4 regions of the Mesorhizobium sp. C416B genome follow, and region 1 is predicted to be linked to each of the others. Evidence: predicted binding sites of a transcription regulator. Region 1 holds the regulator's gene; each other region holds the start of a gene.
What was found. The regulator LexA, encoded in region 1, represses DNA repair genes until DNA is damaged. The targets are predictions, from matches to a motif close to TGTTCNNNNTGTGTTCNG.

Region 1 (2,203 bases):
AAACACGATGCCTTCCATGCGGCGCTGCTCAGTGCCGCGACATCCAGCTGGCTGCTGCGCTTCAATGCGACGATTTCCGACCAATTGCATCGCCATCACCGCTTTCTGGGTCTGGCCCCGACGCTGCGCGCGGCCGCCGGCCGCACGGATGGACACCGGAAGGCCGTGGCGGCCCTGCGCGACGCCGTGGCGATCGAACACCATACCGCCCTGATGGAAGCGGCCCTCGATCGCGACGTCGAACGTGCGAAAACTCTGATGACCGCTCACATCGGCTACACGCTGCAGGTCTATGCCCAGAGCGAACCCGGCGCGGATGCTGCGCAGCCCCGTCCGAAAAGGAAGCGGCGATCGTAGCCGACGACGCAGGGCACTTTGTCTTCGTTTCACCCCGTTGCTGGCAACTGGGCGCAGGCGGCGCTCGCAGCGCCGAACGTTACGCTGAACAAAACGTCAACACATTCATTAAACTTTAAAAGGTTGCGGAACACAACTGGAACAGATAGTGTTTGTTCTGGGTTTGTTTTTTCTGATTCTGGTTTCAGAACCCTTGGGGGCCGCGATGCTGACGCGCAAACAACATGAGCTTCTGATGTTCATCCATGAACGCCTGAAGGAGAGCGGAATCCCGCCGTCCTTCGACGAGATGAAGGAAGCGCTCGACCTCGCCTCCAAGTCCGGCATCCACCGACTGATCACAGCGCTTGAGGAGCGCGGTTTCATTCGCCGGCTGCCGAACCGGGCGCGCGCGCTGGAAGTGCTGCGGCTACCCGACTCGATCGCACCAGGCCTCAACGCGGCGAGGAAGTTTTCGCCGAGCGTCATTCAGGGCAGTCTTGGTCAAGCCGGCCAAGGGCAAGGCGGCCAGGGACAAGGCGGGATGGGCCAAGGCGGTCTCGGCCGCCAGATCAGGCCGGGCTCGCCGTCGCGTTCGATGTCTGCCGGCAATGACGATGCCGTTTCCTCGATTTCAATCCCGGTGATGGGACGCATCGCCGCCGGCGTGCCGATCGACGCCATCCAGCATCAGACCCATTCGATCTCGGTGCCGCCCGACATGATCATGGGCGGTGAACACTACGCGCTCGAGGTCAAGGGCGATTCGATGATCGAGGCCGGCATTTTCGATGGCGACACGGTCATCATCCGCAATGCCGACACAGCCAGCCCCGGCGAGATCGTGGTGGCGTTGGTCGACGATGAGGAAGCGACCCTGAAACGCTTCCGCCGCAAGGGCGCCTCGATCGCCCTGGAAGCCGCCAACCCGGCCTACGAGACCCGCATTTTTGGACCGGACAGGGTGAAGGTGCAGGGCAAGCTTGTCGGATTGATCCGGCGCTACTGAGCCGGCTTGGGTTTGTATTTTTCACGCTGGTTGTAAGGCGGCAGGCCGCGCGCTTCGCGGGAGAAGCGGCGTTGCTCGTGCCAGGGGCGATACGGCTTGTCGACGGCGAAGCGGATGGTTGGCGCTGCAGCTGCCGATTGCGGATCGAAGAAGACGGCGGCGCTGCCGTCGCGGGCCAGCTGTTTCTTCGTCACGACCAGCACCAGCGGGTCGCGGCACGGATTGTAGGCCGTGGCGTCATCGATGACGATCAGGCTAGCGAAGGCACAGGCCGGCCGCGCCGTCTTGCGGTCTTTGGCAAGGGCTACAATGGCTCCGGAAGGGTGTCGGGCGATACAGAGATCGCCCATGCAATAGAAGGGCGACCCGGGCGGCAGATCGAGCGGATCGAGATCGAACCGCGTATCTGTTGCCTCGAAAATCTCGGGCGGGATAATGGTTTCGGCCCGCAGCGCCCGTTTCCAATTGTCCGTGGTGAATTCGTTGGAGCGTTCGCGGTTGAGGGCGAGTTCGCCGCCACCTATCGGCATGGCCACCAGATGTGCGTCCTCGGATATGAGCACGTCGGGCGTAAGCACCTGCGGCACCGTCAACAGGCCGGCCAGCGCGAAAGGCACGGCCGCCAGCCTGAGCCAGGTGGTGGCCATGGTGGCGATGACGAGGGCGACCGCCACCAACAGCACCGAGCGGATGGAGATCAGCCCGACGGCGTCGACCGGCGAGCGCTCGGAAATCCAGGCCGATATAGCGATCATCGCCATCAGACCCTTGCCCATCACATAGAGGAACGGCCCGTCGGCGCCGAACGGCATCGCCAGTGCGCTGAGCACGGCAAAGGGCATGACGATCAACGAAACA
Region 2 (2,203 bases), 930 kb from region 1:
ATGATGGCCGCGACCTTCTGGAAGGTCTGCATCTCGTGTTCAGTAACGCTGGCGTCTCGCATCCTGGCTTTCAGATCGGCGATGCGTCGGCCCAGTGAGGCCGACGTTCCGATTTCTCTGTTCGACATGGTGGCCTGCTCCTCCCCCAACCCATGCTGTGGACGTACTCAAGTCTGCCTATATATAAGGCAGCGCGAATACAGTCGCCGCAACGCGCGATATCTGGGAAGGTTCCGGCGCCAAATAGTCACGAAATAATACGTGGTGGGACTCGGGTATGTTGAGCGCCGACGCGGCGATAGACACCGCAGCCAGCGGCTGCGGCCATCGGCCTGGCAACCCGTGTCGCGGGTCGCGAATGCGGGTCGGACTTTGATCGCCGCGCGCGAACAGTCAGCGAGAGGCCGGAACCACGCCGGACACCGAGCGCGCCGTTTCGGGCGAAAACACCACGAAAGCAAAAACCAGAACGGCAGCGGCGATAATGAGCGAGCCGCCGGCGACGATCGGTTCAAGCGCCGGGTTTCCCTGCAGCATCACATACAGCGCCGGCAGCATGATCACCAAGCCGAGAGTGTAGAGCCCGTAGTGGATCATGGCGACGCGACGCGCCGCCTTTTGCGGATTGAGCGCGTAGTAGCCGCCGAAGATGGCGCTCGTCACCCAACCGAGCAGATTGATATGCGCGTGCGCCGGAAAAGCGGCGTGGTCGCCCGAGATCGCCATCTGCAGGCCGGCCGCAATCCCCAACATCAGGAACAAGATGGCAGTTTTGAAAAAGAGTTCCGAAACCCTCGGCATGTCATTTCTCCCCCTATGCGGTCTGCGACCGCTTGCGTCCTGGAGAATACACCCACGCGCAGAAATTTTCCACGCCCCGCTTATGGGGCCATGCCTGCACAGCTTTTTGCACGCTGTTCGACTTTTCTGGCTGCCACAACCCGGCGCCGCCCGCTACGGCGTCAGCAAGATGTCGGCGCCCGCTCGCTCATCGAACACCACCGCGCAGCCGCGCCCCAGCGCCACTGCCGACAGCGCGTTGGCCACCGTCTCGTCCGGCGATACGAAATCACCGGTCAGCACTCGCAACTCCTCTACCGCCCTGGCCATTGACACGCAGTGCCCGGCAACGCGATCGCTCGTGCAGGCGTCAACGACGCTGACGAGGTCGATCATCTCGAACTGGCCCATACCGGCCTCCACAAAAACAGCGTCCCGTCGCGGATATGAACGCTGAGGCGAGAGACAATGTTCCGCAGGTCCGATGCCCAGGCGGAGCACTCGACAGCCCGATCTGGAACGGACCGGCCGGCGACAACCGCTTCGCTTGACAATAGGCCCTGTTTGTTCTCTATTTGTTCGGCAAAAACGCCTCTCACAACAGACGCGGCTAATGCTGCAACGCCGCAAAGGGAACGGTCGGGATGGAGCCCACCATCCTGCATGCGGATCTCGACGCCTTCTACGCCTCGGTCGAGCAGTTGCTCGACCCGGCGCTCAGGGGCAAGCCGATCGCCGTCGGCGGCGGCGTCGTGCTTGCCGCCTCCTACGAAGCCAGGGTTTTCGGCGTGCGCGGCGGCATGCCCGGACGACGCGCGCGCGAGCTTTGCCCCGGACTGATTTTCGTCGGCGGCCATTTCGCCGACTATCAGCGGCTGGGCGACGCCGCCATCACGGTGCTCGACGATTTCACGCCGCTGGTCGAGCGGATTTCCATCGATGAAGCCTTTGCCGACGTCGCCGGCTGCACGCATCTGTTCGGGCCGCCGGCCGAGATCGCCGCCACGGTGCGTCGGCGCGTCCGGGCAGAGCTCGGCCTGCCGATCTCGATCGGCGTGGCGCGCACCAAGCATCTGGCCAAGATCGCCTCGCAGGTGGCCAAGCCCGACGGGCTGGTGGTGGTCGATCCGGACACCGAACTTGCCTTCCTGCATGATCTGCCGGTCGGGCTGATGTGGGGCGTCGGCCCGGCGACCAGAGCGCGGCTGGCCGAGATCGGCATCGAGATCATCGGCCAGTTGGCAAAGACGCATGGTGGGGCGCTGCGAAGATTGCTCGGGCCCGCCGCCGGCGAAAAGCTGTCGTCGCTGGCATGGAACCGCGACCCGCGAAAGCTCGAAACCCACAGGCGGTCGCATTCCGCCGGCGCGCAGTCGGCGCTTGGCAGACGGCCGGCCGAGGCGCGTATCTTCGGACCCGTCCT
Region 3 (2,203 bases), 230 kb from region 1:
CCGATCCGGAGATCCGCGCGTCCGCTTGGACGTCGCGCTCCGGCAATGGCAATTGGCCGCCCTCATGCCATTTCCTGCGCGTCGGGCACAAGAGCCAGTGCCTCGGTGAAGGTCGCAATCGTGAAGGCCGGAACCGCGTCGGCGCTTTCAATGGCCAGCGTGGCGGCGGCAACGCCCTCGCGCAATGCCTGGCGCAGGGGCAGGCCGCGCAGCAGGGCAGCGATGGTGGCGCCGGCCAGCGCGTCGCCGGCGCCGGTGACGTCGGCGACTTTTCTCGGCGCCGGCGGCAGGATAGAGAAGGCGCCGGCTTCGTCGAATCCCAGCACCGGGCCGTCGCCCGCCGTCACCACGCCACTGGTGAGGCCGCTGCAGCGCAGTCCGTCGACGGTCTCGCGCTCGGTGGCATTGGCATCGACGCCGGCCAGCACCATGGCCTCGCGCCGGTTCATGAAGACCTGCGCGAGTTCCTTCAGCACCGGTATCAGCCGCACCACCTTGGCCGGCGAAATGGCGATGGCGAACACCGGCTTGCCGGCGGCGAGCCCCACCAGCCGCTCCAGCGCCGTTGATGGCAGATTGGCGTCGCAGAGCACCGCATCGGCCTCGGCGACCACCTCGCGCACCTTGGAGCGGCGGATCTGCTTGGGGAACGCCAAATCGTAGAGCGCCATATCGGCAAAGCCGGTGATCAGCTCGCCGTCGCGATCGATCAGCGCCGTGTAGCTCGGCGTGGTGCGGTCGAGGAACACCGCCGACAGATCGGCAATGCCGGCCTCAGTGATGGCGCGCGCAACCGTCTCGGCCGAGGCATCGCCGCCGCGCACCGACAAAAGCGAGGCCGAGACGCCGCGCCGCACGAGGCTGCGCAGCGCGTTGAAGACGCCGCCGCCGACATCCTCGCGCATCGTGCCGGGGTTGGACGCCGCCGGCACGTAAGCACCGGACACCTGACCGCGCCGGTCGATATGGGCGCCGCCCACCGCCAGTATTTTTGCTGATTTCACCATGTAGGCGATATGACCTTTGTTATTCGAACCAGACAAGCGCTAGGCTGTGCGACGGAGCTTCGCAAGCAAGCCAGCGATTCGGGCGGAGCCAAACCGCCGGAGCGCCTGGCCCAATGGTGGATACATCCGGAAACGAAACCATGAGACAAAAAAAGAACAAATCCGGATAAAGATTGCTTTTCAGATATTTGACCCCTCTTGCCAAACGAGAACAAAAAAGGTACAAATAGGGCAGGGATTACGGATTGTCCGGCCTTCATTGACGACCAAGGGGTGATGTATCATGGCTCAGAATACTTTGCGGCTTGTAGAGGACAAAGCGGTGGACAAATCAAAGGCTCTGGACGCGGCGCTGTCGCAAATCGAGCGCGCCTTCGGCAAGGGCTCGATCATGCGGCTGGGCGCCAACGAGCAGGTCGTCGAGATTGAAACCGTGCCGACCGGATCGCTTGGCCTCGACATCGCGCTTGGCGTCGGTGGCCTGCCGCGCGGCCGCATTGTCGAGATCTACGGGCCGGAAAGCTCGGGCAAGACGACACTGGCGCTGCACACAGTTGCCGAAGCCCAGAAGAAGGGCGGTATCTGCGCCTTCGTCGATGCCGAGCATGCGCTCGACCCGGTCTATGCCCGCAAGCTCGGCGTCGATCTGGAAAACCTCTTGATCTCGCAGCCGGACACCGGCGAGCAGGCACTGGAAATCTGCGACACGCTGGTGCGTTCCGGCGCCATCGACGTTCTGGTGGTCGATTCGGTGGCCGCCCTGACGCCGCGCGCTGAAATCGAGGGCGAGATGGGCGATTCGCTGCCCGGTCTCCAGGCTCGTCTGATGAGCCAGGCGCTGCGCAAGCTGACCGCCTCGATCTCGCGCTCCAACACCATGGTCATCTTCATCAACCAGATCCGCATGAAGATCGGCGTCATGTTCGGTTCGCCGGAAACCACGACCGGCGGCAACGCGCTGAAATTCTACGCTTCGGTGCGCCTCGACATCCGCCGCATCGGCTCGGTCAAGGACCGCGACGAGGTCGTCGGCAACCAGACCCGGGTCAAGGTGGTCAAGAACAAGCTGGCGCCGCCCTTCAAGGTGGTCGAGTTCGACATCATGTATGGCGAGGGCGTCTCCAAGACCGGCGAACTGGTCGATCTCGGCGTCAAGGCCGGCGTGGTCGAGAAGTCCGGCGCCTGGTTCTCCTACA
Region 4 (2,203 bases), 3.1 Mb from region 1:
GAGCTGAAAAGCATCTTCGAGGGCGGCCGCCACATGCCGATCTCGATCCTCGGCCTCGACATCACCGGCGAGGATGTTCACGAAACCGGGCTGATCTGGACGACCGGCGATGGCGACCTCAGGGCCTGGCCGATCCCCGGCACCCTGGTGCCGCTTTACGGCACGAACCCGCCGCGCGGCCAGTTGCTGATGGCGATGTACCATCTCGAGGGACAGCCTATGTCGTCGGACCCACGGCTGGCGCTGGCCAGGCAGGTCGACATCTTGGCGGCCAAGGGCCTCTATCCCGCCGGCGCCTTCGAACTCGAATTTTTCCTGCTTGCCAATCAGCGTGACGCCGACGGCAAGGTAAAGCCGGCGGACGCCGTGCTCGACGGCCGCCGCTCGGCCAAGACGGAAGTCTATTCCGTCGACCATCTGCACGGCATGGAGCCGCTGTTTTCCGACATCTATGCCGCGGCTAAGGCGCAAGGCATTCCGGCCGAAACGGTGATTTCCGAATACGCGCCCGGCCAGTACGAGCTGACGCTGAACTATCGCAAGGATGTCATGCGGGCGGCCGACGACCTCGTCATGTTGAAGCGGCTGGTGCGGGCGCAGGCGCGCCGCCATGGTGTCACCGCCTGCTTCATGGCCAAGCCGATCGAAAAATACGCCGGCTCCGGCATGCATTTCCATGTTTCGTTGCAGGACAAGAACGGCCGCAACGTTTTTGCCGAGGCTGGCGGCGAAAGCTGGTCGCTGCCGCTGCTGCAGGGGCTCGGCGGGCTGATCCAGACCATGGCCGAATCGATGCTGGTGTTTGCGCCGCACGCCAATTCCTGGCGGCGCTTCGTCTCGCAGTCCTATGCGCCGGTGGCGCCGACCTGGGGCGTCAACAACCGTTCGGTGGCGCTGCGCATCCCGGCGGGCGACGCCAAGAACCGGCGCATCGAGCACCGGCCGTCGGGTGTCGACGCCAATCCCTACCTGATCGCGGCAACGGTGCTGGCCGGCATCATCAAGGGTCTGGATGAAGGCCTCGACCCCGGCCCCGAAACCACTGGGAATGGCTATGAAGCCGCCATCACGCGCACGACCATGCCGGTCGACTGGCGCGCTGCGATCGAGGCGGCGCGGGCATCGAGCTTCCTGAAAGAGGCGCTTGGCGAGGATCTGCATCGCACCTTCGTGGCGATCAAGCAGTCGGAGTATCTGCGCGTCGCCCGCACCGTCAGCGAGCTGGATTACCACCTCTACCTCCATGAGGTCTGAGAGACCGCCTGGAACTCGGGCAGTCGTCCTGCTAGCCCGACGATCAGGCGGCGATTACTTTTTCGCCGCCTGCATCAAATGAGGTGGCGCTGCAGCCTTCAAGAACATATCATGAACGGATGAGCGCACCTACCGTCCGTGAAAAGCTGGCAATCCTGTCTGACGCCGCCAAATACGATGCTTCCTGCGCCTCGTCCGGCTGGGCGAAGAAGGATTCGCTCCAATCCGGCGGTATCGGCTCCACAGAAGGCATGGGCATCTGCCATTCCTACGCGCCGGATGGCCGCTGCATTTCGCTCCTGAAAATCCTGCTCACCAATTTCTGCATTTACGATTGCAGCTACTGCATCAACCGCTCGTCATCGAATGTGCGCCGCGCCCGCTTTAGCATCGACGAGGTGGTGAAGCTGACCATGGATTTCTACCGGCGCAACTACATCGAGGGCCTCTTCCTGTCCTCCGGCGTCATCCGTTCGCCCGACGAGACCATGGCCGAGATGGTGGAGGTGGCGCGGCGGCTGCGGCTGGACGAAAAATTCTCCGGCTATATTCATCTGAAGACCATTCCGGAAAGCTCGGCCGAACTGGTCGAGCAGGCCGGGCTCTACGCCGACCGGCTGTCTATCAACGTCGAACTGCCGACCGATGAGGGCGTCAAGAAACTGGCGCCGGAGAAGAAGCCGGAAACGATCCGCCTTTCCATGGCGAACCTGCGCCGGAAGATGGAGGAAAAAGCCGAGCCGACGCTGAGGACCAAGAAGCGCGAACGCTTTGCGCCCGGAGGTCAGTCGACGCAGATGATCGTCGGCGCCGACAAGACATCCGACGACGGCATCTTGCACACCAGTGCGCGGCTCTATGGCAGCTACCATCTGCGGCGCGTCTATTACTCCGCCTTCAGCCCGATCCCGGATTCGTCATCGTCGCTGCCGCTGCAGAAACCGCCGCT

Region 2: a site for LexA is predicted at 1,346-1,363, ahead of dinB (DNA polymerase IV). Genes of this name have one in related genera too.
Region 3: a site for LexA is predicted at 1,215-1,232, ahead of recA (recombinase RecA). Genes of this name have one in related genera too.
Region 4: a site for LexA is predicted at 1,355-1,372, ahead of NLY43_RS16435 (putative DNA modification/repair radical SAM protein). Genes of this name have one in related genera too.

Annotation. Positions count from the first base shown of each region.
Region 1 covers NZ_CP100471.1:287,642-289,844, forward strand. Annotated here, with positions in the region: gene NLY43_RS01480 (GntR family transcriptional regulator) at 1-357, shown strand, start outside; gene lexA (transcriptional repressor LexA) at 563-1,345, shown strand; gene NLY43_RS01490 (ComEC/Rec2 family competence protein) at 1,339-2,203, opposite strand, start outside.
Region 2 covers NZ_CP100471.1:1,212,997-1,215,199, forward strand. Annotated here, with positions in the region: gene NLY43_RS06165 (hypothetical protein) at 1-128, opposite strand, end outside; gene NLY43_RS06170 (heme-copper oxidase family protein) at 394-801, opposite strand; gene NLY43_RS06175 (hypothetical protein) at 955-1,191, opposite strand; gene dinB (DNA polymerase IV) at 1,425-2,203, shown strand, end outside.
Region 3 covers NZ_CP100471.1:517,906-520,108, reverse strand. Annotated here, with positions in the region: gene NLY43_RS02680 (carbohydrate kinase family protein) at 63-1,007, opposite strand; gene recA (recombinase RecA) at 1,291-2,203, shown strand, end outside.
Region 4 covers NZ_CP100471.1:3,390,035-3,392,237, reverse strand. Annotated here, with positions in the region: gene NLY43_RS16440 (glutamine synthetase family protein) at 1-1,254, shown strand, start outside; gene NLY43_RS16435 (putative DNA modification/repair radical SAM protein) at 1,374-2,203, shown strand, end outside.